Regions from separate parts of the Pseudomonas sp. S3_E10 genome, predicted to be linked through region 2. Evidence: predicted binding sites of a transcription regulator. Region 2 holds the regulator's gene; each other region holds the start of a gene.

Region 1 (10,018 bases), 3.0 Mb from region 2:
TTTTACCGCTTCATCAATTCTCGTTATAAGGAGCGCCAACGGCAGTCTTAGCCTGGAGTTAACCTTATGAGCACTGGCAAGGAACAACTGGAAGTAGAAGACGACCTCGTTGAGTCGGATGACGATGTGGCAGAAGCCCCTGTAGAGGTGGCAAAAACCAATCTAAGCAAACGCCGCACCATCGACAATCTTCTGGAAGAGCGACGCTTGCAAAAACAATTGGCCGATTACGACTTCGACCTCTGAACAAGCGACCAACGACCGGAAGCCTCCCTGACGGAGGCTTTTTTCTGCCGGTTGCCCTGGTTATTCGGGGAGTTGCGTCACCCCTATACCAGTCCGTTACGCTGCGCCAACTCGATCAAGTCAACCAGCGACCGAGCATTGAGCTTGAGCAACAGGCGAGTCTTGTAGGTGCTGACGGTCTTGTTGCTGAGGAACATACCGTCGGCGATCTCCTTGTTGGTCTTGCCCCGTGCCAATTGTTGCAACACCATCATCTCTCTGCCCGAAAGGCGCTCGACCATATCGGCTTCGCTGGCGTTGCCCATGGTGGAGCGCACGGAATTGAGCGCCTGGTTTGGAAAGTAGCTGTAGCCTGATAGAACAGCCTTGATCGCACTCAGCAACTCGGTCAGGTCCTGTTGTTTGCACACGTAGCCGGCAGCGCCTGCCTGCATGCACCGCATGGAAAAATGGCCAGGAGCCTGAGAGGTCAGCACCAGCACCTTGAACGGCACAGATTGTTTGGTTGAAGACAGCCGGCAAATAACCTCCAGGCCATCGAGTTTGGGAATCCCAATATCCAATATAACAATGTCCGGCATATGCTCCCGTGCAAGTTGCAACGCGTCGACACCGTTGTCGGTCTCGGCAACGACCTCATAACCATGACGTTCCATTAGCATACGCACAGCAAGACGAATGACGGGATGATCATCCACGATCAGCACTTTATTCATGAGAAAGTCCAATTTCGCTGTTCGAATTATTTAGAGCAAACACAATAGCCTAGTCGTTTCCTAGTTGGCATAGCGTTCCCCCCCGAGCAACAGCAAGCAGAGACGTAACCCACAGAGATAAAAGAAATGCCCTACAAAAAAACGCCGACTCAGATGTGTCTTGCTTTACAGAGCCTTTCAGACCTTTCCGGGGGCTTACATATTTTGAGGGAAATGACCCGACGATTAAGGGGCGGCGGTAAACGCGCCGCGCATGGCGTTCAGGCAAACCCTGCTGCACGGGGCATTCAGGAGCGGGACCGCGTGAAAACAAATAGTGTGTTTCAGTTCCCTTTAACATATTTATTAGATCCTTGTTTCCTACAGAACTTTCAGCGGCAAATAGACTCACCACAGTTTCATAAGTGAACTTTCTGTAAGACCAGTTCCTACACAGGTGTAAAAATTCATTCCCCTTTAAAACAACCCGCTTTAGGGCCGATACAAAATCGGTCCCACACGAACTTGAGCAATCATTAAATGGATAAACAACGCGTATTTATCCAAGGCTTTCGGCCAAAAAAAATGGCCCCTTTTAAGGGGCCATCCTTCACTGCGGATACAACAATCAGAACAACGAGCGGCCTTTGTTGGCAGCGATGCGCATGCGCAAGGCATTCAACTTGATAAAACCAGCTGCGTCCGCCTGGTTGTAAGCACCGCCATCCTCTTCGAAAGTGGCGATGTTGGCATCGAACAGCGAATCATCGGACTTACGCCCGGTGACAATCACATTGCCCTTGTACAGCTTCAGGCGCACAACGCCATTCACGTGGGCCTGGGAGGCATCGATCATCTGTTGCAACATCAGACGCTCAGGGCTCCACCAGTAGCCGGTGTAGATCAGGCTGGCGTACTTGGGCATCAGCTCGTCTTTGAGGTGAGCCACTTCACGATCCAGGGTAATGGACTCGATGGCGCGGTGAGCGCGCAGCATGATGGTGCCGCCCGGGGTTTCGTAGCAACCACGGGACTTCATGCCCACGTAACGGTTCTCGACGATGTCGAGGCGGCCGATGCCGTGTTCGCCGCCGATACGGTTCAGGGTCGCAAGCACGGTGGCCGGGGTCATTTCGACGCCGTCCAGTGCCACGATGTCGCCGTTGCGGTAGGTCAGTTCCAGGTACTGCGGTTTGTCTGGAGCGTTCTCCGGAGAGACGGTCCATTTCCACATGTCTTCTTCGTGCTCGGTCCAGGTGTCTTCCAGCACGCCGCCTTCATAGGAGATGTGCAGCAGGTTGGCGTCCATCGAGTACGGGGACTTCTTCTTGCCGTGGCGCTCGATCGGGATCGCATGCTTTTCAGCGTAATCCATCAATTTTTCACGGGACAGCAGGTCCCATTCACGCCAAGGTGCAATTACTTTCACGCCTGGTTTGAGAGCATAGGCGCCCAGTTCGAAACGCACCTGGTCGTTACCCTTACCGGTAGCGCCATGGGAAATAGCGTCAGCACCGGTTTCATTGGCGATTTCGATCAGGCGCTTGGCGATCAGCGGACGTGCGATGGAGGTACCCAGCAGGTACTCGCCTTCGTAGACGGTGTTGGCGCGAAACATCGGGAAAACGAAATCGCGGACGAACTCTTCGCGCAGGTCGTCAATGTAGATCTCTTTCACGCCCATGGCTTGCGCCTTGGCACGTGCTGGCTCGACCTCTTCGCCCTGACCCAGGTCAGCGGTGAAGGTCACCACTTCACAGTTATAAGTATCCTGCAGCCACTTGAGGATCACCGAAGTGTCCAGGCCGCCGGAATACGCGAGAACGACCTTGTTTACGTCGGCCATGCCATCACTCCACGGGGTTGTACGGAAAGGCGTCGATTCTACCGACCAAAACCGTGGTTTTACAGGGGCGCGACAGCAAATGAAGATAAAGCGACAGATTATGTCGAGCGGGCGACCGATGGTCGCACGCTACGAGCGCACTTATGACTGCCGTTATGAAGTGTGCGCAGGATTGCTCGGGCCACTGGCCTGGGGAGCCGGTTTCTCCGGAGCCGCTACCCGCTCAAGCTGAATATTCACACGGCGGTTGCGGGCCCGGTTGGCGGCATTGGTGTTGGGCACCAAGGGGTAGCTTTCGCCATGGAAACGCAGGGTGACCTGGGATTCCTGAATGCCGTTGGCCTTGAAGTAATCCATCACCGCCAATGCGCGACGACGCGACACATCGCGATTGCTCAGGCGGTTGCCACTGTTGTCCGAATGACCGTTCAACTCGATATGGTTGACGGTTGGATCCGCCTTCATGAATTCGAGAATCACCGACAATTTCTGTTTGGCCGCTGCATCCAATTCGATACCGCCGCCGGGGAAGCCGACTTCGGTCTGCTTGACCTGATCGTAATTCATCGGCAACAGCTTGGCGGTGCACAGCTGATAATCGCTGTAGGCCTTGTTGAACTTGACCGGCAACAGGCGAATTTCCGAGTAGCCGCCCTCACGCGCATAATGCCGAACAGTCGGCGAGCGCCCTTCGAGCAAGCCATTGAACAGGCGACCAGCCTGAGCCTGGGAGCTGTTAAAAAGCACATCGCCACTGCCGGCGCGCACGGCACCGAGGTTGATGTCGCCACGCCCCGGCTGCCAGGGAGCAGCAGCGGCCAGTAGGGTGGCCGACCCGGCGCCCAGCGAGCCGCCATAGGCTTTCAGACGGAAAGTCGCTTGCTCACCGGCCCGGCGTACGAACTCACCCGAACCGAAGTCGGTGATCGGCTGGGTCAGTCGGCACTCGAACTTGTCGCCTTCCACCTTCCACTCAATGTTCTCCAGACGTGTCTGGAACGTGAGGGCCATCGCAGGCAGGCTGGCGAACACACTGAGCAGGGCTAGATAATGCTGGCGCACGGGAGGCTCCACTGGTTTCTACAACACTTCAAAGCGTCATACATCGATAAGGCATACGAAAGGCTATCGGATGCATCCTGCAAAACTTGATAGCGAGTGCCTGCAAGAGTCTTTTCCGGTAGCATTCCCACCAGATTGACCCGCCTGGAATCCCCAATGTCCGACCGCCTGACCCTGCTGCGTCCCGACGACTGGCATATTCATCTTCGCGATGGTGCTGCGTTACCTCAAACCGTGGCCGATGTTGCGCGTACGTTTGGCCGCGCCATCATCATGCCTAACCTGGTACCACCGGTACGCAATGCCGCTGAAGCCGACGCCTATCGCCAGCGAATCCTCGCTGCACGACCGGCCGGCAGCCGCTTTGAGCCGTTGATGGTGCTCTACCTGACCGATCGCACCCAGCCCGAAGAAATTCGCCAGGCCAAGGCCAGCGGTTTTGTGCACGCCGCCAAGCTGTACCCGGCCGGCGCGACCACCAACTCCGACTCCGGCGTAACCAGCATCGATAAAATCCTGCCGGCCATCGAAGCCATGGCTGAAGTGGGCATGCCGCTGCTGATCCACGGTGAAGTTACCCGTGGCGACGTGGACGTGTTCGACCGCGAGAAGGTCTTCATCGACGAGCATATGCGCCGTGTGGTCGAGCTGTTCCCGACCTTGAAGGTGGTGTTCGAGCACATCACCACCGCCGATGCCGTGCAATTCGTCACCGAGGCTTCGGCCAACGTCGGCGCGACCATCACCGCGCACCACCTGCTCTACAACCGCAACCACATGCTGGTGGGCGGGATTCGGCCGCATTTCTATTGCCTGCCGATCCTCAAGCGCAACACCCACCAAGTGGCCTTGCTGGATGCCGCGACCAGCGGCAATCCGAAGTTCTTCCTCGGCACCGACTCCGCGCCCCACGCTCAACACGCCAAGGAAGCCGCGTGCGGCTGTGCCGGTTGCTACACCGCGTACGCCGCCATCGAGCTGTACGCCGAAGCGTTCGAACAACGCAATGCACTGGACAAACTCGAAGGTTTCGCCAGCCTCAACGGCCCGAAGTTCTATGGCCTGCCGGCGAATACCGACCGCATTACCCTGGTCCGTGAAGACTGGACCGCCCCTGCCAGCCTGCCCTTTGGCGAGCTGACCGTTATCCCGCTGCGCGCCGGTGAAACACTGCGCTGGCGCCTGCTGGAGGAAACCAAGTGAGTGAAGACCATTACGACGACGACCAGGAACACGGCGGCGGCGGCGGCTCGCGCCACCCGATGGCCGAACGTTTTCGCGGCTACCTGCCGGTCGTTATTGACGTAGAAACCGGTGGGTTCAATTGCGCCACCGACGCCCTGCTGGAAATTGCCGCCACCACTATCGGCATGGATGAACAGGGCTTTGTGTACCCAGAACACACCCACTTCTTCCGCGTCGAGCCGTTCGAAGGCGCGAACATCGAAGCCGCAGCCCTGGAATTCACCGGCATCAAGCTCGATCACCCACTGCGCATGGCGGTAAGTGAAGAAACGGCCCTGGCCGATATCTTCCGTGGCGTGCGCAAGGCGCTGAAGGCCAACGGCTGCAAGCGCGCGATCCTGGTCGGGCATAACAGCAGCTTCGACCTGGGTTTCCTGAATGCCGCCGTGGCGCGCCTGGACATGAAGCGTAACCCGTTCCACCCATTCTCCAGCTTCGACACCGCGACCCTCGCCGGTCTGGCGTACGGCCAGACTGTACTGGCCAAAGCCTGCCAGGCAGCCGGTATCGACTTCGACGGGCGCGAGGCCCATTCGGCCCGCTACGACACCGAGAAGACTGCGGAGCTGTTCTGCGGCATCGTCAACCGCTGGAAACAGATGGGCGGCTGGGAAGACTTCAACGACTGAGAGTCTCCTGAACGCGCCGCGTACCCAATGTGGGAGGGAGCTTGCTCCCGATGGCGGCGTGTCGGTGATGTATCCATGGGTTGATGCACTGCAATCGGGAGCAAACCCCCTCCCACAAAAAACCGGCCTTCACAGGCCGGTTTTTTTTACCTTGAATCCGGCTTACAGCTTGCCGGCGTTCTCGGTCAGGTAGGCTGCAACACCTTCCGGCGAAGCGTTCATGCCCTTGTCGCCTTTCTTCCAGTTGGCCGGGCAGACTTCGCCGTGCTCTTCGTGGAATTGCAGGGCGTCGACCAGGCGGATCAGCTCTTCCATGTTACGGCCCAGCGGCAGGTCGTTGATGATCTGCGAGCGCACAACGCCCTTGTCGTCGATCAGGAACGCGCCACGGAATGCCACGCCGCCTTCGGACTCAACGTCGTAGGCCTTGGCGATGTCGTGCTTCATATCGGCAGCCATGGTGTATTTGACTTTGCCGATGCCGCCATCGTTGATGGCCGTGTTACGCCAGGCGTTGTGAGTGAAATGGGAGTCGATGGAAACGGCAACCACTTCAACATTACGCGCTTTGAAATCGTCCATGCGGTGGTCCAGAGCGATCAGCTCCGAAGGGCAGACGAAGGTAAAGTCCAGTGGGTAGAAGAACACCAGGCCGTATTTGCCTTTGATGGCTTCGGACAGTTTAAAGCTGTCGACGATTTCGCCATTGCCGAGAACGGCCGGTACGTCGAAATCCGGGGCTTGTTTGCCGACGAGTACGCTCATTGGGTATCTCCTGATGCAGGGGTGACGATTGAAGTAAAAGGACCGGTCATGAGTCTGCCGCGTTTAAGCGACAGGCCTGTGACGCAGTCACGCTTCGTGAAGACCGACCATCATACACGGAAAAAACCGTTCGTCAGCGCGAGGGCGATGGCGGTAAATAGCCTACGAATCTACTTTGACAATCATTCTCGTTAACATTAAGATCCATCGCACTTAAGCCTTAAACCCGCGACGGTTCTCCCTTATGTATGTGTGCCTGTGTACCGGCGTCACCGACGGACAAATCCGCGAAGCAATCTACGAAGGTTGCTGCAGCTACAAGGAAGTGCGTGAAACCACCGGCGTTGCCAGCCAGTGTGGTAAATGTGCTTGCCTCGCCAAGCAAGTGGTACGGGAAACCCTGACGCAGCTGCAGACAGCCCAGGCCGCGCTCCCCTATTCAACTGAATTTACACACGCCTGATAACGCGTGTTTTAAAGAACCGGACTTAGTGTCCGGTTTTTTTATGCCTGTAATTCAATTAGTTAGCGCCAAGACGCGGAACACAAACATTCTTATTCCGATTAATTTTCATTTATTATTCAATAACTTAGGTTTGACACTAAGGTTTTCGCCGCTCAAACTCCGCCCTATACACAGCTATTACAGGGCAGGACCCCAGTCATGAAAGGCGACATCTCAGTCATCCAGCAACTCAACAAAATCCTTGCCAATGAACTGGTCGCGATCAATCAGTACTTTCTGCATGCACGCATGTATGACGATTGGGGCCTGGAAAAGCTCGGCAAGCGCGAATACAAAGAATCGATCAAGGCCATGAAAGACGCGGACGCGCTGATCAAACGCATCCTGTTCCTGGAAGGCCTGCCGAACGTGCAGGACCTGGGCAAACTGAATATCGGCGAGCACACCCAGGAAATGATCGGCAGCGACCTGGGCTTTGAACGCAAGAGCCACAGCGACCTCAAGGCCGCCATCGCGCATTGCGAAGCCCAAGGCGACTTCGGCAGCCGCGAACTGCTGGAAGATATCCTGGAAGACCAGGAAGAACATATCGACTGGCTGGAGACCCAACTGGGCCTGATCGACAAGGTAACGCTGGAAAATTACCTGCAATCGCAGATGGGTGAATAACCCTTCGCCCACAGGTACAAAAAAGCCCCGCTCTCGTATGAGAAGCGGGGCTTTTTATTGCGTGGCCTTTTACAACAGCATCAAGCTTCAGTCTTGCCTGCCGCTTTTGTCGCTGCGTCTTTGATCAACGCTTGCAACGAACCATCAGCCGCCATTTCGGTAATGATGTCGCTGCCGCCGACCAGCTCACCCGCCACCCACAGTTGCGGGAAAGTCGGCCAGTTGGCGTACTTGGGCAGGTTGGCGCGGATTTCAGGGTTTTGCAGGATATCCACGTAAGCGAACTTCTCGCCGCACTGCATAACAGCCTGGGACGCCTTCGCGGAGAAACCGCACTGAGGAGCGTTAGGAGCGCCCTTCATGTAAAGCAGAATGGTGTTATTGGCAATCTGCTCTTTGATCGTTTCGATGATATCCATGGAACACCTCTGCAGGAACTTTGCGACTCACGGGTCGGCACGGTGGCGCATTGTAACGCAAAATTCCAGCAGGGTGCTCAGCCACCTCAAGCCGCCGCCACTTGCACTGGCACACCATTCAGGGCCGCGTTGCCCGAAAGCTCATCCAACTGCCGTTCATCGGTCAGGTCATTGGCGCTTGCTCCCGGCTGCCCCCTGGCAATGCTCATCTGCACCCCCGGGCGGCCGTGCCCCCAGCCATGGGGCAAGCTGACCACGCCGGGCATCATATCCAGGCTCGCCATCACCTCTACCTCGACCATGCCGATGCGCGAACTGACGCGCACCCGCTGGCCATCGCTCAATTGGCGGCGGGCAAGGTCGTCGGGGTGCATCAGCAATTGATGCCGAGGCTTGCCCTTCACCAGCCGATGGTAGTTATGCATCCAGGAGTTATTGCTGCGCACGTGACGACGGCCAATCAGCAGCAACTCGTCGGCCACCGGCACCGGCTGCGCGGCAAAACGTGCCAGGTCGGCGAGAATCACAGACGGTGCCGCCTGTACCTTGCCGTTCGCCGTTTTCAAACGCGCACAGAGGTTGGGACGCAGCGCGCCCAAATCCACACCATGAGGATGGTCGGCCAGCATCGCCACCGACAATTTATGGCTGGACGCATCCCCGTACACACCGGCGCGCAGTCCGAAATCGATCATCTGTGCCGGAGGCATGGTGGGTTTGAGCGCCACGCCGGTCTGCGCCGCGAACGCCTTGGCCAGACCGACAAAGATCTCCCAATCATGCAAAGCGCCATCAGGTTTAGGCAGGATCGCCCTATTGAAGCGCGTGACATTGCGCACCGCAAACATGTTGAACGTGGTGTCGTAGTGATCGTTTTCCAGCGCCGATGTGGACGGCAAAATCAGGTCGGCATAGCGCGTCGTCTCATTGATGTACAGGTCGACGCTGACCATGAACTCCAACCCATCCAGGGCCTGCTCCAATTGGCGACCATTGGGCGTCGACAACACCGGATTGCCTGCCACCGTGACCAAGGCGCGGATTTGCCCTTCGCCTTCGGTGAGCATTTCTTCGGCCAGGGCCGACACCGGCAATTCGCCACCATATTCCGGACGCCCGGACACGCGGCTCTGCCAGCGATTGAAATGCCCGCCGCCGGTGGAAGCCACCAGGTCCACCGCCGGAGAGGTGCACAGCGCGCCGCCGACCCGGTCCAGGTTGCCGGTGACCAGGTTGATCAGTTGCACCAGCCAATGACACAAGGTGCCAAATGCCTGCGTTGAGACGCCCATGCGCCCATAGCAAACGGCCTTGTCCGCAGCGGCGAAATCCCGTGCCAACTGGCGGATCTGCTCGGCGGGCACGGCACACTGGTGGCTCATGGCTTGGGCCGTGAACCCGGCGATCGCACGGCGCACATCATCCAGCCCCTCAACCGACAAATGAGTGTCGCGCGTCAGGTTCTCGCTGAACAAGGTGTTGAGCAGCCCGAACAACAGCGCCGCGTCGCCACCCGGTCGCACAAACAGATGCTGGTCGGCAATCGCCGCCGTCTCGCTGCGCCGTGGGTCGACCACGACCACTTTGCCGCCCCTGGCCTGGATCGCCCTGAGCCGTTTCTCCACATCCGGCACGGTCATGATGCTGCCGTTGGACGCCAACGGGTTGCCGCCCAGGATCAGCATAAAGTCGGTGTGATCGATATCCGGGATCGGCAATAACAGGCCATGGCCGTACATCAGATGACTGGTGAGGTGATGAGGCAATTGGTCTACGGAGGTTGCGGAAAACCGGTTGCGCGTCTTGAGCAGGCCGAGGAAGTAATTGCTGTGGGTCATCAGCCCATAGTTATGCACGCTGGGGTTGCCCTGGTACACCGCCACCGCATTCTGCCCGTGCCGAGCCTGGATGCCCGCAAGACGCTCGGCCACGAGGGCAAACGCCTCGTCCCAGGCGATCGGCCGCCAGTCACTGCC
Region 2 (10,018 bases):
GCGCTGAACAGGCTGCGGCGGTTACTGCGCGAGATGCTGTGGACTTTCTCGCACAGCATCTGCTTGACCTTCTCGGGGTTGCGCGAGATGTCTTCGAAATTCTTCGGCAAAAAGTCCACCGCACCGGCATCCAGCGCATCGAGGGTCACTCGGGCGCCTTCATGGGTCAGCGAGGAGAACATCAATACCGGGGTGGGGCAGCGTTGCATGATGTGCCGGACTGCCGTGATGCCATCCATCATCGGCATCTCGTAGTCCATGGTGATCACGTCCGGCTTCAGCGCAATGGCTTGATCAATCGCCTCTTTGCCGTTGGTGGCCGTGCCGACCACCTGGATGCTTGGATCGGCGGAAAGAATTTCCGAGACGCGGCGGCGGAAGAAACCCGAATCGTCCACCACCAGGACCTTGACTGCCATAAACACTCCGTTAGGTGGGGCGGGCGAGACCGCCCTGCCCCACCAGAATCAAATACGCCGAGCGGCGTAACGCTTGAGCATGCTCGGAACATCGAGAATCAGCGCGATCCGACCGTCACCGGTGATGGTCGCACCCGACATGCCCGGGGTTCCCTGCAGCATTTTGCCCAAAGGCTTGATGACCACTTCTTCCTGGCCCACCAGTTGATCGACGACAAAGCCGATACGCTGGGTACCCACGGAGAGAATCACCACATGACCTTCGTGCTGCTCTTCATGGGCGGCCGATGCAACCAGCCAGCGCTTGAGGTAGAACAGGGGCAGCGCCTTGTCGCGCACGATCACCACTTCCTGGCCGTCCACCACGTTGGTGCGCGACAGGTCGAGGTGGAAGATCTCGTTGACGTTGACCAGCGGGAAGGCGAACGCCTGGTTGCCCAGCATCACCATCAGGGTCGGCATGATCGCCAGGGTCAACGGCACCTTGATCACGATCTTCGAGCCCTGGCCCTTGGTCGAGTAGATATTGATCGAGCCATTGAGCTGGCTGATCTTGGTCTTCACCACGTCCATGCCGACGCCACGGCCCGACACATCGGAAATCTCGGTCTTGGTCGAGAAGCCAGGGGCGAAGATAAGGTTGTAGCACTCGGTGTCGGTCAGGCGGTCGGCGGCGTCCTTGTCCATCACGCCACGCTTGACCGCGATATTGCGCAGGATGGTCGGGTCCATGCCCTTGCCGTCATCGGTGATCGACAGCAGGATGTGGTCGCCTTCCTGCTCCGCCGCCAGGATGACTTTGCCGCCACGGGACTTGCCCGAGGCTTCGCGTTCTTCCGGGGTTTCGACGCCGTGGTCGACCGCGTTGCGCACCAAGTGAACCAGCGGGTCGGCCAGGGCCTCGACAAGGTTTTTGTCGAGGTCGGTTTCTTCACCCACCAGTTCCAGGTTGATCTCTTTCTTCAGTTGGCGCGCCAAGTCACGCACCAGGCGCGGGAAGCGGCCGAAGACTTTCTTGATCGGCTGCATCCGCGTTTTCATCACGGCGGTTTGCAGGTCGGCGGTCACCACGTCGAGGTTCGACACGGCCTTTTGCATGGCTTCATCGCCACTGCTCAGGCCCAGGCGCACCAGGCGGTTACGTACCAGCACCAGCTCGCCGACCATGTTCATGATGTCGTCCAGCCGCGCGGTGTCCACGCGCACGGTGGTTTCGGCTTCACTGGCGGGTTTGTCCGCAGGCGGCGCCGCGGCGGCGGCACGCGCTGGGGCCGCAGCCGGCGCCGCCGCTGGGGCAGGTGCCGGTTTGGCGGCTGGAGCGGCTGGAGCGGCTGGAGCGGCAGCTTTGGCGGGTGCAGCCGCTTTGGCGGCAACCGGTGCTGCCGTAGCGGCGGCAGGTGCAACCTCGCTGAACTTGCCCTTGCCGTGCAAATCGTCAAGCAGGGCTTCGAATTCGTTATCCGTGATCAGGCCATCAGCGGCAGGCTGCGCAGGGGCGGCAGGCGCAGCGGCGGTGGCGGCGACTGCCGGCAAGGCATCGGCCGCAAAGGTGCCTTTGCCGTGCAGTTGGTCGAGCAACGCTTCGAATTCGTCGTCGGTGATGTCGGTGCTGACCGGCCCGCCCGCTGCGGCAGGTGCAGGAGCGGCAGCGGCAGGCGCCACCGCATCAGCGGCGAACTGGCCTTTGCCATGCAGCTGGTCGAGCAGCGATTCGAATTCTGCGTCGGTAATGTCTTCGCTGGTCGGCGCCGCTGCCGGGGCTTCGGCGGCCGGTGCTTCGGCTTCGGCCTTGACGGCACTGAGGGAGTTGAGCAGTTGTTCGAACTCAGTGTCCGTGACATCCGCTTCAGGCTCCGCCACAGGCTCCGGCGCCGCTTCAACCACCGGCGCGCAAGTGTCCGCAGGCTCTGCATAGCGCGCCAGGGCCGCCAACAGTTCCGGCGTGGCCGCCGTGATCGGGGCACGTTCACGCACTTGGCTGAACATGCCGTTGACCGCATCCAGTGCTTCGAGAATCACGTCCATCAACTCCGAATCAACGTGACGCTCACCCTTGCGCAGGATGTCGAACACGTTCTCGGCGATGTGGCAGCACTCCACCAGCTCATGGAGCTGGAGGAAGCCGGCGCCCCCTTTTACAGTGTGAAAACCGCGAAAAATTGCATTGAGCAGGTTCGCATCATCCGGGCGGCTTTCCAGCTCGACCAGTTGCTCGGACAGTTGCTCTAAAATTTCGCCGGCCTCTACAAGGAAATCCTGAAGGATCTCTTCATCGGCGCCGAAGCTCATGTGGGTGCTCCTTAGAAGCCTAAACTGGATAACAGGTCATCTACGTCATCCTGACCTGACACAACGTCTTCACGTTTATCGGCATGAATCTGCGGACCTTCACCCTTGGCGAGATGTTTTTGTGGATCTTTTTCCGAGAGGATCGCTTCGCGGTCATGTTCAATGCCGGCAAAACGGTCAACCTGGCCTGCCATAAGCACCAATTTGAGCAAGTTGCTTTCCACTTCGGTGACCAACTGGGTCACACGCTTGATCACCTGACCGGTGAGGTCCTGGTAATCCTGGGCCAGCAAAATATCGTTGAGGTTGCTGGAAACCGTGCGGTTTTCCTGCTCGCTGCGCGACAAGAAGCCTTCAACCCGACGTGCCAGCTCACGAAACTCCTCAGCCCCGACTTCCCGGCGCATGAAGCGGCCCCAATCGGCGCTCAGGGCCTGGGCTTCAGTGGCCATGCCGTTGACCAGGGGCGTGGCGTTCTCCACCAGGTCCATGGTGCGGTTGGCCGCCGCCTCAGTCAGCCTGACCACATAGGACAGGCGTTCGGTGGCATCGGTGATCTGTGAGATTTCTTCGGCCTGGGGCATGTGCGGGTCAATCTGGAAATTGACAATCGCACTGTGCAGCTCGCGTGTGAGCTTGCCCACTTCCTGATACAGGCCGCGGTCACGGGTCTGGTTGAGCTCATGGATCAACTGCACCGCGTCGCCGAACTGGCCTTTTTCAAGGCTGTCGACCAACTGGTGAGCATGTTTTTTCAGGGTCGACTCAAAGTCTCCCTGTGACGTTTCGTTATGCTCCATAGCTCCCCCGCGATGGCATCAGCCGTGGATGCGTTCGAAGATTTTTTCGATCTTCTCTTTCAAGGCCAGTGCAGTGAATGGCTTGACCACGTAACCGTTAACACCCGCCTGGGCAGCTTCGATGATCTGCTCACGCTTGGCTTCGGCGGTGACCATCAGCACGGGAAGGCTGCGCAGCTTTTCGTCGGCCCGCACATGACGCAGCAAGTCGATACCGGTCATGCCCGGCATGTTCCAGTCGGTTACCAGAAAGTCGATGCTCCCGCTGTTGAGGATCGGAATCGCCGTAAGGCCATCATCCGCCTCGACCGTGTTTGTGAACCCAAGGTCACGCAACAGGTTTTTTATGATCCGCCGCATCGTTGAGAAGTCATCAACGATGAGGATTTTCATGTTCTTGTCCAATTCGACCTCCAAGCAGTCTTAAACGCGCCCAGCACCTGGACGCGTCATTTCAATCAACAGGCATTACACAAAAAGGACTGCCGGGGGCACCACGGGCCGAACCCGCGAAGATCCATCACCTTCGCGGTATCGCTTTGCAGTGTCCCCACACTGCCTGTCAGCGCGCTCGCCACTCTCCCAAACGCCCCCGCAAGCGAGCGGCGCACTGGCTGTGTAACTGGCTGACTCGCGATTCGCTGACCCCCAGGACCTCACCGATTTCCTTGAGGTTCAGCTCTTCGTCGTAGTACAGCGCCAATACCAGTCGCTCACGCTCAGGCAAATTGGCAATCGCGTCCGCCAACGCACCCTGAAAGCGTTCATCTTCCAGGTCTCGCGCCGGCTCCATATGAGTACTCGCGCCGTCCTCGTGCAGCCCTTCGTGTTCACCGTCCTGCAACAGGTCGTCGAAACTGAACAGGCGGCTGCCCAAGGTGTCGTTCAAAATCCCGTAATAATCGTCGAGACTCAATTGGAGTTCGGCCGCAACTTCGTGATCTTTAGCGTCGCGACCGGTTTTTGCTTCAATTGCGCGAATTGCGTCACTGACCATGCGCGTATTGCGGTGTACCGAACGAGGCGCCCAATCACCCTTGCGCACTTCATCGAGCATGGCGCCCCGGATACGGATACCCGCATACGTCTCGAAACTCGCGCCTTTGGTGGCATCGTATTTGGTTGACACTTCGAGCAGGCCAATCATGCCGGCCTGGATCAGGTCTTCGACCTGGACGCTGGCGGGCAGGCGTGCCAGCAGGTGATAGGCGATGCGCTTGACCAGCGGCGCATAACGCTCGATCAACTCGCCCTGACTGTCACGGGCGGACTTCTTGTAGGCGTTATAGCCGTTCGCTGTCATAGCACGGGTCCTGCGCTCGTCTGATGTACCAATCGCTCGACGAAAAACTCCAGATGCCCCCGTGGGTTGGCGGGCAACGGCCAAGTATCGACCTTTTGGGCAATAGCCTTGAACGCCAATGCGCATTTGGAACGAGGGAACGCTTCGTAGACCGCACGCTGCTTTTGCACAGCCTTGCGCACACACTCGTCGTAGGGAACTGCACCGACGTATTGTAAGGCGACATCGAGGAAGCGATCCGTGACCTTGGTCAACTTGGCGAACAGGTTGCGCCCTTCCTGCGGGCTCTGGGCCATGTTGGCCAGTACGCGGAAGCGGTTCATGCCGTAGTCACGGTTAAGTAATTTGATCAGGGCGTAGGCGTCGGTGATCGAGGTGGGTTCATCGCAGACCACCAGCAACACTTCCTGCGCCGCGCGCACGAAGCTGACCACGGATTCGCCGATCCCGGCGGCGGTGTCGATCACCAGCACGTCGAGGTTGTCGCCGATATCGCTGAATGCCTGGATAAGGCCGGCATGCTGCGCCGGGCTCAGGTGCACCATGCTCTGGGTGCCGGAGGCGGCCGGCACGATGCGGATCCCGCCAGGGCCTTGAAGCAGCACATCGCGCAGCTCACAGCGCCCCTCGATCACATCGGCAAGCGTGTGTTTGGGCGTCAACCCCAGCAGAACGTCGACGTTCGCCAGTCCCAGGTCAGCATCCAGCAGCATGACGCGACGGCCAAGTTCTGCCAGGGCCAGGGACAAATTCACTGACACGTTAGTTTTTCCGACGCCACCTTTGCCGCCGGTCACCGCGATCACCTGTACGGGATGCATGCTGCCCATTTTATTTCTTTACCTTGTCTTGCTTAGACGCAGGCTACATGGCTTGGCCGCGTGAATCGCTTGCAGACCATCGATGTAGATACTTTTCACGGTGTTCATCTGACTCAACCGACCCGTTTTGCCGGGTTGTGATAGAGATCGGCGAACATGTCGGCCATCGCTTCCTCGCTAGGCTCGTCTTGCATTTGTACGCTGACGGCGCGGCTGACCAACTGATGACGGCGCGGCAGATGCAGATCATCCGGGATCCGCGGCCCATCGGTCAGGTAAGCCACCGGCAGTTCGTGGCTGATAGCCAGGCTCAGCACTTCACCCAGGCTGGCGGTTTCATCCAGTTTAGTCAGGATGCAACCGGCCAGCCCGCAGCGTTTGTAGCTGTGATACGCAGCGGTAAGAACCTGTTTCTGGCTGGTGGTTGCAAGCACCAGGTAATTTTTTGACTTGATGCCACGCCCGGCCAGGCTTTCGAGCTGCATACGCAACGCCGGGTCGCTGGCTTGCAGGCCGGCGGTGTCGATCAGCACCACGCGCTTGCGCAGCAGCGGGTCGAGGGCATTGGCCAGGGATTGACCGGGGTCGACATGGGTAACCGGCACATTGAGGATGCGGCCCAGGGTCTTGAGCTGTTCCTGGGCGCCGATACGGTAGCTGTCCATGCTCACCAGCGCGATATTCTGGGCGCCGTACTTAAGCACATAACGGGCGGCAAGCTTGGCCAGCGTGGTGGTCTTGCCCATGCCGGCCGGGCCGACCATGGCGATCACTCCGCCCTCTTCCAAGGGTTCGATCTGTGGCGTGGTGATCATCCGCGCCAAGTGGGCCAGCAACATGCGCCAGGCCTGGCGAGGCTCTTCGATTTCGTGGGTCAGCGCCAACAGGTCGCGGGACAACGGGCCGGACAGGCCGATGCGTTGCAGGCGACGCCACAAGTTGGCCTGTTGCGGTTTGCTGCCTTGCAGTTGGGTCCAGGCCAGCGAGCCGAGCTGCACTTCGAGCAACTCGCGCAGGCCATTGAGTTCAAAGCGCATCGAGTCGAACGCGCGCTGGTCGACTGCGGCGGCCGGGGCGGGCGCGGCAGGACGCGGCGGTTCGATGAAAGTGGGCTCGACCAACGGCTCGGCAGCCGTCAGCGGCAGGCCGGCGAACAACTGGCGATTGGTGGTGGCATCGCTGTCGCCGCGCATGCTCAGTTCGGCCTGGGCCGAGACGATGCGCGAGGCAGTCTTGCGCAGCTCGTCTTCAAGCTCCATGTTCGGCACGCGCGGCGCCAGGGCCTGGGGGGTGTAATCCAGGGCAGCCGTCAGCTCGACACCGCCGGCAATACGACGGTTACCGATAATCGCGGCGTCGGCGCCCAGCTCATCACGGACCAGTTTCATGGCCTGACGCATATCGGCGGCGAAAAAACGCTTCACTTGCATAACCCACTACCCTCAGCCGTTGGGCCCTACTGTCGCGACGATAGTCACTTGCTTGTTGTCAGGAATTTCCTGATAAGCCAAAACGTGCAAATTCGGTACTGCCAGGCGCCCGAACCGCGACAACATTGCCCGGACCGGGCCTGCCACCAGCAGAATCACCGGTTGGCCCTGCATTTCCTGGCGCTGCGCGGCGTCGATCAACGAACGCTGCAGTTTTTCAGCCATGCTTGGCTCCAACAGAACGCCCTCTTCCTGGCCTTGTCCTGCCTTCTGAATACTATTGAGCAATATTTGTTCCAACCTTGGTTCCAAGGTGATCACAGGCAGCTCAGAGTCAAGCCCTACAATGCTTTGCACGATTGCACGCGACAATCCGACACGCACCGCCGCCACCAGCGCGGCGGTATCTTGACTCTTGGCGGCATTGTTGGCGATGGCCTCGGCAATGCTGCGAATGTCGCGCACCGGCACCTGTTCGGCCAGCAGCGCCTGCAGCACTTTGAGCAGTTGCGACAGCGACAGCACGCCCGGCACCAGCTCTTCGGCGAGTTTTGGCGAGGCCTTGCCCAGCAAACCCATCAATTGCTGGACTTCTTCGTGACCGATCAACTCGTGGGAGTGCTTGTACAAAATCTGGTTGAGGTGGGTGGCGACCACGGTGCTGGCGTCCACCACGGTATAGCCCAGGGACTGCGCCTGGCTGCGCTGGCTGATTTCGATCCATACCGCCTCCAGGCCAAAAGCCGGATCTTTGGCGGTAATGCCGTTGAGGCTGCCGAACACCTGGCCGGGGTTGATCGCCAGCTCGCGGTCCGGGTAAATCTCGGCTTCGGCCAGGATCACCCCCATAAGCGTCAGGCGGTAGGCACTGGGCGCCAGGTCGAGGTTGTCGCGGATGTGCACGGTGGGCATCAAAAAGCCCAGGTCCTGGGACAACTTCTTGCGCACCCCCTTGATCCGCGCGAGCAATTGGCCGCCCTGGTTGCGGTCCACCAGCGGAATCAGGCGGTAGCCGACTTCCAGGCCGATCATGTCGATGGGCGTCACGTCGTCCCAGCCCAACTCCTTGGTTTCCTGGGCACGGGCCGGGGATGGCAGCAGCTCCTGCTGGCGCGCGACCTCCTGCAGCGCCTGCACTTTGACTGCGTTTTGCTTTTTCCAAAACAGGTAGGCACCGCCGCCGGCCAATGCGGCCATGGTCAGGAACGACACATGAGGCATGCCCGGCACGATACCCATGATCGCCATAATGCCCGCCGCCACGGCCAGGGCCTTGGGCGAGGCGAACATCTGCCGGCTGATCTGCTTGCCCATGTCTTCGGAGCCCGACGCACGGGTCACCATGATTGCAGCGGCTGTTGATAACAACAGTGATGGCAATTGCGCCACTAAACCGTCACCGATGGTCAGCAAGGCGTAGACCTTGCCCGCGTCGCCGAAGGTCATACCGTGCTGGAAGATACCCACGGCAATGCCGCCGATCAGGTTGATGAACAGAATCAGCAGGCCGGCGATGGCGTCACCGCGCACGAATTTGCTGGCGCCGTCCATGGAGCCGTAGAACTCGGCTTCCTGGGCCACTTCCAGGCGGCGCGATTTGGCCTGGTTCTGGTCGATCAGGCCGGCGTTGAGGTCGGCGTCGATGGCCATCTGCTTGCCGGGCATGGCGTCGAGGGTAAACCGCGCGCTCACCTCGGAAATCCGTCCGGCGCCTTTGGTCACCACCACGAAGTTGATGATCATCAGGATCGCGAACACCACGATACCGACCACGTAGTTACCACCGATCACCACTTCACCGAAGGCCTGGATCACCTTACCGGCCGCGGCGTGGCCGTCCTGGCCATGAAGCATCACCACGCGGGTAGAGGCCACGTTCAACGCCAGGCGCAGCAGAGTCGCCACCAGCAAAATCGTCGGGAACACCGCAAAATCCAGGGGCCGCAGGGCATACACGCACACCAGCAGCACCACCACCGACAGGGCGATGTTGAAAGTGAAGAACACGTCGAGCAGGAACGGCGGCATCGGCAACATCATCATTGCCAGCATCACCAGCAACAACAACGGCACACCCAGATTGCCCCGCGAGAGGTCAGTCAGGGTCGTACGGGCCGTGCCGAGCATTTGAGAGCGATCCACCACCGGTATTCCTCGTAACGTAAAGCAAACTTTTGACGCCGGGAGGCATCCTGGTGGCGGTATTGCAAGAAGCTGTCCAACTTTGGTTTGGGGGCGTGAACAACCTCACAAGCGAGCGTTTCTACAGCCCTAGCCCCAGTTAAATGTGGGAGGGGGCTTGCTCCCGATGGCGGTGTATCAGGCAATAGATTAATTGGCTGAACCACCGCTATCGGGAGCAAGCCCCCTCCCACATTTGGATGTGTGTGCGTCCAGCGCTACCCCGCAACGGGTCGTACGTTCATAGCCTGAGGCCCTTTCTTTCCTTGCTCGCTCTCGAACTCAACCTTCTGATTTTCTTCGAGCGTCCTGAACCCTTCACCCTGGATCGCGGAAAAGTGAACAAAGAGATCAGCTCCACCCTCATCCTGAGTAATAAACCCAAAGCCCTTTTCCGCGTTGAACCACTTCACCGTACCCCTAGCCATTGTCGTTCTCCCTAATCGTGACTGAGCCGCGACTCAGATATCGGCGCTCGCATCAACACGCAACGCATAAATGCCATCGGGCCGATGAATCATTCGAAAGGTCAGTTTTTTACCTGCATAAAGCACCGTCCCAGCCCAATCGTCCCGGCGAATCATCACGCCCTCTTCCCCGGAGCGCGGCACAACCCACCCCAACCCGGTCTCGGGGTCATACGATCCGACACGCCCTCTGTACCTATTCACCGCCACGCTCCCAGCCTCTCGTCTACGACCTGTGCGCCGTGCCTGCTGTAATGAAACCCGGGCGAGCGGCGGCTGGCTACTGTCAGAGTTGACAGGTAGACACC
Region 3 (10,018 bases), 140 kb from region 2:
GTGGGTGCGCTGATCGCCACCTTGCTGATGGCCTGGTTGTTGACTCGCAGCATCACCCACCCAATCGCCCAGGCCCTGAGCGTGGCACGCACCATCGCCAACGGCGACTTGAGCCAGCCGATCAAGGTCAGTGGCACCGATGAACCGGCCCAACTGCTCAGCGCGCTGGCCAGCATGCAGGCGCAGTTGCAGAGCACCATCCGAGGCATCAGCGAGTCGGCCCAGCAACTGGCCTCGGCGGCCGAGGAAATGAGTTCGGTGATGGACCAGAGCACCCGTGGCCTGCAGGCGCAGAACGATGAAATCGAACAGGCCGCCACCGCCGTCAACCAGATGAGCGCAGCGGTGGACGAAGTGGCGGGTAACGCGGTGTCCAGCGCCGAAGCGTCCCAGGCCTCGGACGAAGACAGCAAGCACGGCCACTACCAGATCAGCGAAACCATCAGTTCGATCCAGAACCTGGTGGAGGAAGTGCTCGGCGCCTCGAACAAGGCCGAAGGCCTGGCCGTACAGGCGCAGGACATCAGCAAGGTGCTGGAGGTGATCCGTGGCATTGCCGGGCAAACCAACCTGCTGGCGCTCAACGCCGCCATTGAAGCCGCGCGCGCCGGTGAAGCCGGGCGCGGGTTTGCGGTAGTCGCCGATGAGGTGCGCTCGCTCGCCCAGCGCACCCAGGACTCCACCCAGGAAATCGAGCAGATGATCACCAGCATCCAGCAAGGTACCCAGAACACCGTCGAGGCCCTCAACAGCAGCGCCGAACACGCCGGCCAAACCCTGCAACGGGCCAACAGCGCCGGCAGCGCCCTGGAGAAAATCACCGCCGCCATCTCGCAGATCAGCCAGCGCAACCTGGTGATCGCCAGCGCCGCCGAGCAACAAGCACTGGTGGCGCGGGAGGTGGACCGCAGCCTGGTGAATATTCGCGACCTGTCCACCCAGACCGCCGCCGGCGCCACCCAAACCTGCGCCGCCAGCCAGGAACTGTCGCGCCTGGCGGTGGACCTGAATGGGCTGGTGACGCGGTTTGTTCTGTAATCAATGAAAGCGGCGTGCAACACTCGCCGCCTGATTGATGTAGGAGCGTTGCGTGAGACCTGTCGACACCCTCTACCTGCTGGGGCTGGCTGCCATCTGGGGCGCGAGCTTCCTGTTCATGCGCATTATTGCGCCGGAAATCGGCACCGTGCCCACCGCGTTTTTCCGCGTATCGATTGCCGCCGCCGGGCTGCTGGTGATGTTGACAGTGATGCGGGTGAGCTGGGACTTCCAGGGCAAGTTCAAAACCGTGCTGCTGCTGGGCGTGATCAACTCCGGCATCCCCGCAACCCTGTATTCGCTGGCGGCCCAAGTGCTGCCGGCGGGCTATTCGGCGATTTTCAACGCGACCACGCCACTGATGGGCGTACTGATCGGCGGGCTGTTCTTCAGCGAGCGCCTCACCCCCTCGAAACTCGCCGGCGTGTGCCTGGGCTTGTTCGGCGTGGGCGTACTGACCCGCGCGGGGCCAGTGGCGTTTGACCTGGAATTGTTGACGGGTGCGCTGGCCTGCCTGCTGGCCACCACCTGTTATGGCTTTGCCGGGTTCCTGGCGCGGCGCTGGTTGGACCAACGCGGCGGCTTGGACAGCCGCCTGTCGGCGTTGGGCAGCATGCTCGGCGCCACGTTGTTCCTGCTGCCGTTGTTTGCCTACAGCGCCATCAGCCATCCGCCCGCGAGCTGGGGTGGGTGGCAGGTGTGGATGTCGCTGCTGGGGTTGGGCTTGGTGTGTACAGCGTTCGCGTATGTTTTGTACTTCCGGCTGCTGACATCCATCGGACCGGTGAAATCGATGACCACGACGTTTTTGATCCCACCGTTTGGAGTGTTGTGGGGGGCTTTGCTATTGGGGGAGCCGTTGTCGATGGCGCACGTGTATGGAGGGGTGTTGATTGGGGGGGCGTTGGGGTTGGTGTTGCGCCCGCAAAAATTGTAGGCGCGAGTTGCTCGGTGAGGACACGTTTTATGCGTCTGTGCGCGACCGCCAGTCAGCCAACAACGAAGCCAGGGTGTCTTCCAGCGGGATAGTTGGCTGCCAGCCGAGCACGTCGCGGATGCGGTCACAGTTACCCACCGCGACCGGGATATCGGACGGCCGCAAGCGTTGAGGGTCAAGCTCAACAGAAATATCCACGGTACTTTGGCTGATCATCTCGTCAAGAATGTCGCGAATTTTTCGCGACTGCCCCGATGCGATATTGAACAAACGGGGATAATCGTGACGATCGCTCAGCTTGAGCAACTGCACGTAAGCGGCACACACATCCTGCACATCGAGGAAATCGCGGCATGCCTCCAGATTGCCGACTTGCATGACCGGCGCTTGTTCTGCGCTTTCGATGCGTGCGATCTGTCGGGCAAACGATGCCGTCACGAAGTCAGGAGACTGGCCGCTGCCAATATGGTTGAAAGGGCGCGCAATCACGCCTCGCATACCCTGCTTGAAATACTGCTCGAGTGCCAACTCCGCAGCCAATTTACTGGCCGCATAAGGGTTCATCGGCAAGCACGGGCTGCTTTCGTCCAGCGCTACGCCAGCCTTGAACGCCTCGCCATACACTTCAGAGGAACTGGCGAACACAACAAAGGCATCCGGAGCCTTCTGTTTCACGGCTTCCAGCAGATTCAGGCTGCCCATGACATTGGTATTCCAAGTCAGCAGAGGGTCTTGAAAACTGGTTGGCACGTGGGAAATGGCCGCCAGGTGAATAATATGGGTTGGCTTTAACCGTTCAAGCGTCGCCGCACAGGCACTTGGATCACGGATATCCAGTATGGCCTGCTCCACGCCTTCACGAGGTGACGGGTTGGGCGTAGTGCAAGCACAACTTACTCGATAGCCTGCCGCCAATAGTTGCCCGAGCAGGACTTTACCGACAAAGCCGTTGGCTCCAGTCACCAGAACATGTTTCACCGCTATTCACCTTTGGCCTGAACAACATAAGTAGGACCGAACGGGTTCAAATAGAACCCGCCCACTGCAACGCAAGTGACTGCGCCCTTCTGGCCTTAGAACGAAAAGCCTTGTTCGTTACGACGCAAGTCTTCTTGAACCATCATCCGGCACAGTTCCTCCAGGCTGGTTTTTGGTTCCCAACCCAGGACCGCCTTGGCTTTTGCTGGATCGCCGATCAACAACTCCACCTCGGTAGGTCGGTAGAACTTCGGGTTGACCCGCACCACGGTGTTGCCGGTGCGTGCGTCAATCGCGTGCTCCTGGTCACCCTTGTCTTTCCATTCCAGGTCGATCTCAACCGCTTTGAATGCCAGCGATACAAAGTCACGTACTGTTTCAGTGCGATTGGTCGCCAGCACGAAGGTGTCTGGCTCATCGACTTGCAGCATGCGCCACATACCTTCCACGTACTCTTTGGCAAAACCCCAATCGCGCTTGGCGTCCATGTTGCCCAGCTCCAGGACGCTCAGTTTGCCTTGGGTGATCTTGGCGACGGAGTCAGTGATCTTACGGGTAACAAACTCACGGCCGCGCAGTGGCGACTCGTGATTGAACAAGATACCGCTGGTCCCGAATATCCCGTAGGACTCGCGGTAGTTGATGGTCATCCAGTGCGCGTACAACTTGGCAACGCCGTATGGGCTGCGCGGATAAAAGGGCGTGGATTCGACCTGTGGAATCGCTTGAACCTTGCCGAACATTTCCGAAGTAGAGGCCTGGTAGAAGCGCACCTTCGGGTTAACGATGCGGATGGCTTCCAGCAAATTGACCGCGCCTAAGCCCGTGATTTCACCGGTGGTCACCGGCTGGTCGAAGGACACACCGACGAAGCTCTGGGCAGCCAGGTTGTAGACTTCAGTGGCCTGCGTGGTCTGCAGCAGACGAATGCTGGAGGACAGATCCGTCAGATCGTATTCGACCAGGTGCAGGTTTGGGTGCTGGGTGACACCTAGCTCATCCATCCGCCAGAAATTGACCGAACTGGTACGGCGATAGGTGCCATATACGGTGTAGCCTTTTTCCAGCAAGAGCTGAGCAAGGTACGCACCGTCTTGGCCAGTAACACCGGTGATAATTGCTTTTTTCATGAAAAATCCCCTTCGAAAATAAATCCTATAACGAACGAGGCTGACCTACTCAGATCGTAATGAAGAGTACAGTCCATTACCCGTTCTATCCGAAAACATGAGCACGCCCAAGCGACGCGCTTACCAAAAATTGATCTTGTTACACCAGCAAAAAACCAGCGGCACAATTGCCCCATGAATGCTCTTGGGCATGCGCAATGGAGTTTCACTTTACATTCGGCTCAACTGTAAATACGGCGGTGTGAACCTCATCAAAATCTCTGCGTCGCAAACAATCCCGACAGTGCATTTACTTCAATACCCTGCAACTTCGCAGGCGGCACGCTGGGCAACATCAGCACTTAAATCGCAACCTGCGCCAATGGGTGAATAATCCTCTACCCCAACCCAAGCGATGCCGGGCAAACCGCGAGCCCTCAAACGTGTTTCCAACGGCGCATGACTCAGATGCCGGCCCGACCGTAAATATCCTCGAACCGCACGATATCGTCTTCACCCAAGTAATCACCGCTCTGCACTTCGATCAATACCAAGTCAATGACCCCCGGATTCTCCAGCCGATGGGTGTGCCCGGCAGGAATGAAGGTTGATTCATTGGTATTGAGTAGAAATTCGCGGTCATTATTGACCACGCGTGCCATACCGCTGACCACAATCCAGTGCTCGCTGCGGTGATGGTGCATCTGCAGCGACAACGAACCTTGGGGCTTGACGACAATGCGCTTGATCTTGAAGCGCTGCCCGTCTTCCAAGGTGGTGTAGGCCCCCCACGGACGACGCACGGTGGTGTGGTCCAGATGGGACTGATGCCCATTTTTCTTCAACTGAGCAGTGATAGCCTTGATGTCTTGCGCGTGATCTTTGTGTGCAACCAGCAGGGCATCGGTCGTGTCGACAATGATCAGGTCTTGAACGCCGACCAAAGCCGCCAGTCGGCGATGGCTGCGCACATAGTTGTTGTTGGAGTTATGACAAATAGCCTCGCCGTCAATGCGATTGCCGTGCTCATCCGCCGGGGACAGTTCACTCATGGCGTTCCACGAACCGATATCGCTCCAACCGATGTCACAAGGCACCGTCGCCACTTTGCTTGAGCGCTCCATCAGTGCGAAGTCGATGGAGATGTCCGGCACCCTGGCAAAGCTGCCCGGCTCCAAGTGCAGGCTGCGGTGGCTGCTACCCGTCATCATGCCGGAACCTGCGAGGCACGCGTCCACGGCGCTGGATACATCCGGCGCGCACAGTTGCATTTCTTGGATCAGCGTACCCGCGCGGAAGCAGAACATGCCGGAGTTCCAAAAATAATCGCCCGACGCCACATACCCTTGAGCCGTTTCCAGGTCCGGTTTCTCGACGAAACGTTTGACCTTGAACCCATTACCAAGGGGGCCGTCATTATCTTTTTGGATATAGCCGTAACCGGTTTCCGCAAACTCCGGTTTTACACCGAACGTCACCAGCCAGCCGTCTTTTGCCAGTTCCGAAGCAGAGCAAACGGCCTGGGCAAATGCAGCGTGATTATCTATTAAGTGATCGGCAGGCAGCACTAACATGATGGCATCTTGCCCATGAGTTCGTGCAACTTCCTGGGCCGCGAGTGCGACTGCGGCAGCCGTATTACGTCCGAATGGCTCCAGAACGAAACTTAAATTGGTGAATTCCGGAGCCTGCGCGCCGTACTCATCGAGCGTCTTGAAATAAAGATCACGATTGGTGATGGTCAATACTTCGCTGACCGACTCCAAAGCCAAGGCACGAGCATAAGTCTTCCGAATTAAATTGCCACCATCTGGCAATTCAATAAACGGTTTGGGATGCGCTGAACGGGAAACAGGCCACAGACGGCTACCCGCACCGCCGCAAATAATGACTGGAACGAGTGCCACACTGTACTCCTTTACGCAATGTCATTTTATTTCGGCCGTCGCCCTCGCCTCCTCGCGACGAACAGACTCGAAAGCAAAGCGACTAGAGTCTTTGAGCTAAAAAATCAAATCGCCGGAGCGTTTGGAGGAGGTTATGGCGTTTCTCTTACAAATTACCCCGAACATTCTTATTTAAATGGTCATTTATGTCTAGGAAAAGACCCGTCATCCGACAGACAAAAACTATTTTTTATGGCCCAGGAAAAAAGCCTGCCAAGGGACGTGTCGATTTTGCGCCTCAAACAACCGAACGCCCGCAAAAACACCCCACGCTCTGCAGCCCATCGGTGTACGCCACATGAATGCTCGCGCCCTTGCGCCGGGACTGTGTCTACACTGCTTATCGGAAAATCCACTCAACAATCACAGATCACGGCCGACAACCCTTCAAAGCCTTGCGGATAAAAAAACCATGCGTAATAACCAACCCGTTACCCAGCGCGAACGTACCTTCCCCGCTCAGCAACGGTTGATCTCCACCACAGATGCCAAAGGCGTGATCACTTACTGCAACGACGCGTTCGTCGAGATCAGTGGGTTCTCCCGTGAAGAACTGCTGCGTGCGCCGCACAACCTGGTACGTCACCCGGATGTGCCGGCTGCAGTGTTCGGGCATATGTGGTCAACGCTCAAACAAGGCTTGCCATGGATGGGCATTGTCAAGAACCGCTGCAAGACGGGCGATCATTACTGGGTTAACGCCTATGTGACGCCAGTCTTCGAAGGCAATCAGGTGGTCGGCTACGAATCGGTACGCATCAAGCCCACCACCGAGCAGATCCGCCGGGCCGAAGCGCTCTACCAACGCATCAACCAGGGCAAGTCGGCCGTTCCCCAGCGGGACAAGTGGCTGCCGGTGTTGCAGGACTGGGTGCCATTTATCCTGATCAGCCAGTTAAGTTTCATGATCGGCGCGTCGCTCAATTCCCACTGGGGCTTTGCCCTGGCGGCGGGCTTGTCGGTACCGTTGGGCCTGCTGGGCCTGAGCTGGCAGCAGCGCGGGCTCAAGCGCCTGTTGCGCCTGGCCGAGCAAACCACGTCCGACCCGCTGATCGCGCAGATGTACACCGACAGCCGTGGCGCCCAGGCGCGCCTGGAGATGTCGATCCTCAGCCAGGAGGCACGTCTGAAGACCTGTCTTACGCGCTTGCAGGACACCGCCGAACACCTCAACGACCAAGCCGCGCAGTCCAACACCCTGGCGCACAACAGCTCCAGCGGCCTGGAACGCCAGCGCGTCGAAACCGAACAGGTGGCCACGGCGGTCAACCAGATGGCGGCGACGACCCAGGAAGTGGCCAGCCACGTGCAGCGCACCGCCGATGCGACCCAGGAGGCCAACCGCCTGACCGGTCGCGGTCGCGATATCGCCGGGGAAACCCGCGAGGCGATTCAGCGCTTGTCGCTGGCCGTCGGGGAAACGGGGGTGACCGTCACGCAGTTGGCCAAGGACAGCGATGAGATCGGTGGCGTGGTTGACGTGATCAAAGGCATTGCCGACCAGACCAACTTGCTGGCATTGAACGCAGCCATCGAAGCGGCACGTGCCGGCGAAATGGGCCGTGGTTTTGCGGTAGTGGCTGACGAGGTTCGCCAACTGGCGCAACGCACGGCTGAATCGACCGGGCAGATCCATGCCCTGATCGCCAAGCTGCAGCAAACCGCCTCCGCCGCCGTACAGACCATGGACGCCGGGCATCGCCAGGCCGAAGAAGGCGTGGCGCGGGTGATGGAAGCAGACCAGGCGCTGGTGGGCATCAGTGAGGCGGTGGCGCATATCACCGACATGACAACCCAAATCGCCGCGGCGACCGAGGAACAAAGCTCGGTGGCCGAGGAGATCAGTCGCAATATCAGCACCATTGCGTTGCTGGCGGACCAGACCTCGGAGCAGGCGTTGAACTCGGCGCAGTTGAGTGAAGAGCTGACGCATACCGCTAATACCCAGTACTCGCTGGTGGAGCGGTTTAACCGGTAAACCGCTATCGGGGGCTTGCCCCCGATAGGGCCCTAGAGGGCGCCGAGAAACCCGGCCACCCTCACTGCCGCAGCCTCCACATGCTGCTCATGGCTAAACCCGGAAGCCTTCAACGGCTTCAAGTCATGATCCCCCGCCTCCAGCCACATCACCTCGATGCTCGGCGACAAATCATAGCCTTCTACCGCCGCCCGATTGCCCAAGGCATCGCGCTCGCCCTGCACAATCAGCGTCGGTGTTTTCAAGCCCGCCAGGTGCTCGACCCGTGGTTTCTCAGGCTTACCCACCGCATAGAAGGGATACCCCAGGCACACCAGGCCATCGGCGCCGACTTCATCGGCCAACAAACTGGCCATGCGCCCACCCATCGACTTGCCACCGATGGCCAGTTTCCCAGCGACATGGCGTCGCACTACGGTATGCACCTCACGCCAAGCACCCAGCAGTTTCGGCGCCGGGTTCGGTGGGCGTTTGCCGCCGTCCAGCCGACGCTGAGCCATATAGGGAAACTCGAAGCGCAACACGTTCACGCCATGCCCGGCAAGGCGTGCAGCCATGTCGCTCATGAAAGACGAGTCCATCGGGGCGCCGGCGCCGTGGGCCAGGATCAGCGTCGGCGCGGTACCCGCCGCCGGGCCCGATGCGACATCCCATAACCACCCATGTTCCCGCGCACACTGCGCCCATTGATCCCCGTCAATACTGGCCTTGTGCTCTTTGCCCATGCTTGCCTCGCTATTTAGTCTGCCTATAACTCCAGCCCAAGTGCCGCACTTGCTTGGGTTGAACCGTGGATGGGGAACCATGAACACTACTTTAAGTACCGCCTATAACTACAAGGTGGTCCGCCAATTCGCCATTATGACGGTGGTGTGGGGCATCGTCGGCATGGGGCTCGGGGTTTTTCTCGCCGCCCAATTGGTTTGGCCCGCGCTCAACTTCGATTTGCCCTGGACCAGCTTCGGCCGCTTGCGCCCGCTGCACACCAACGCGGTGATCTTCGCCTTCGGTGGCTGCGCGCTGTTTGCCAGCTCGTTCTACTCGGTGCAGCGCACCTGCCAGACTCAGCTGTTCGCGCCGAAAATCGCCGCGTTCTGCTTCTGGGGCTGGCAGTTGGTCATCCTCTTGGCCGCGATCACCTTGCCGCTGGGCTACACCAGTTCCAAGGAATACGCCGAGCTGGAATGGCCGATCGACATCCTGATCACCATTGTCTGGGTGGCCTACGCCATCGTGTTCTTCGGCACGGTGATGAAGCGCAACACCAAGCACATTTACGTCGGTAACTGGTTCTTCGGTGGGTTCATCATCACCGTGGCGATTTTGCATATCGTCAATAACCTGGAAATCCCGGTCAGCCTGACCAAGTCCTACTCCCTCTACGGCGGTGCGACGGATGCCATGGTGCAGTGGTGGTATGGGCACAACGCGGTAGGCTTTTTCCTCACCGCCGGTTTCCTGGGGATGATGTACTACTTCGTACCCAAGCAGGCCGAGCGTCCGGTGTATTCCTATCGCTTGTCCATCGTGCACTTCTGGGCGCTGATCACCCTGTACATCTGGGCCGGCCCCCACCACTTGCACTACACCGCGCTGCCGGACTGGGCGCAGTCGTTGGGCATGGTGATGTCGCTGGTGCTGCTGGCGCCAAGCTGGGGCGGCATGATCAACGGCATGATGACGCTCTCGGGGGCTTGGCATAAGTTGCGCAGCGACCCGATCCTGCGCTTCCTTGTTGTCTCCCTGGCCTTCTACGGCATGTCGACCTTCGAAGGTCCGATGATGGCGATCAAGACCGTCAACGCCCTCTCCCACTACACCGACTGGACCATCGGCCACGTACACGCCGGGGCGCTGGGTTGGGTGGCGATGATCTCCATCGGCGCGCTGTACCACATGATCCCGAAAATCTTCGGTCGCGAGCAGATGTACAGCCTCGGCCTGATCAACGCGCACTTCTGGCTGGCCACCATCGGCACCGTGCTCTACATCGCTTCGATGTGGGTCAACGGCATCGCCCAGGGCCTGATGT

What was found. Region 2 encodes FliA, which starts transcription of late flagellar genes. Its sites were predicted from a motif close to CTAAAGTTTNNNNNNNNNNNGCCGNTAA; they were not measured.
Region 1: the regulator FliA is predicted to act here: its motif matches at 3,913-3,940, upstream of AB4N98_RS06910 (flagellar protein MotY).
Region 3: the regulator FliA is predicted to act here: its motif matches at 6,364-6,391, upstream of AB4N98_RS20070 (methyl-accepting chemotaxis protein).

The regions. Positions count from the first base shown of each region.
Region 1 covers NZ_CP162743.1:1,540,662-1,550,679, forward strand. The annotation lists gene AB4N98_RS06895 (PA3496 family putative envelope integrity protein) at 67-246, shown strand; gene AB4N98_RS06900 (response regulator transcription factor) at 330-962, opposite strand; gene AB4N98_RS06905 (argininosuccinate synthase) at 1,570-2,787, opposite strand; gene AB4N98_RS06910 (flagellar protein MotY) at 2,941-3,849, opposite strand; gene pyrC (dihydroorotase) at 4,006-5,052, shown strand; gene rnt (ribonuclease T) at 5,049-5,723, shown strand; gene AB4N98_RS06925 (peroxiredoxin) at 5,886-6,488, opposite strand; gene AB4N98_RS06930 (bacterioferritin-associated ferredoxin) at 6,733-6,951, shown strand; gene bfr (bacterioferritin) at 7,153-7,623, shown strand; gene grxD (Grx4 family monothiol glutaredoxin) at 7,704-8,042, opposite strand; gene AB4N98_RS06945 (molybdopterin oxidoreductase family protein) at 8,129-10,018, opposite strand, start outside.
Region 2 covers NZ_CP162743.1:4,503,893-4,513,910, reverse strand. The annotation lists gene AB4N98_RS20745 (protein-glutamate methylesterase/protein-glutamine glutaminase) at 1-419, opposite strand, end outside; gene AB4N98_RS20740 (chemotaxis protein CheA) at 468-2,708, opposite strand; gene AB4N98_RS20735 (protein phosphatase CheZ) at 2,720-3,508, opposite strand; gene AB4N98_RS20730 (chemotaxis response regulator CheY) at 3,527-3,901, opposite strand; gene fliA (RNA polymerase sigma factor FliA) at 4,071-4,811, opposite strand; gene fleN (flagellar synthesis regulator FleN) at 4,808-5,641, opposite strand; gene flhF (flagellar biosynthesis protein FlhF) at 5,746-7,062, opposite strand; gene flhA (flagellar biosynthesis protein FlhA) at 7,075-9,189, opposite strand; gene AB4N98_RS20705 (cold-shock protein) at 9,462-9,671, opposite strand.
Region 3 covers NZ_CP162743.1:4,367,025-4,377,042, reverse strand. The annotation lists gene AB4N98_RS20095 (methyl-accepting chemotaxis protein) at 1-1,038, shown strand, start outside; gene AB4N98_RS20090 (DMT family transporter) at 1,091-1,975, shown strand; gene AB4N98_RS20085 (GDP-mannose 4,6-dehydratase) at 2,003-2,953, opposite strand; gene gmd (GDP-mannose 4,6-dehydratase) at 3,049-4,083, opposite strand; gene AB4N98_RS20075 (mannose-1-phosphate guanylyltransferase/mannose-6-phosphate isomerase) at 4,527-5,969, opposite strand; gene AB4N98_RS20070 (methyl-accepting chemotaxis protein) at 6,421-7,986, shown strand; gene AB4N98_RS20065 (alpha/beta family hydrolase) at 8,019-8,711, opposite strand; gene ccoN (cytochrome-c oxidase, cbb3-type subunit I) at 8,791-10,018, shown strand, end outside.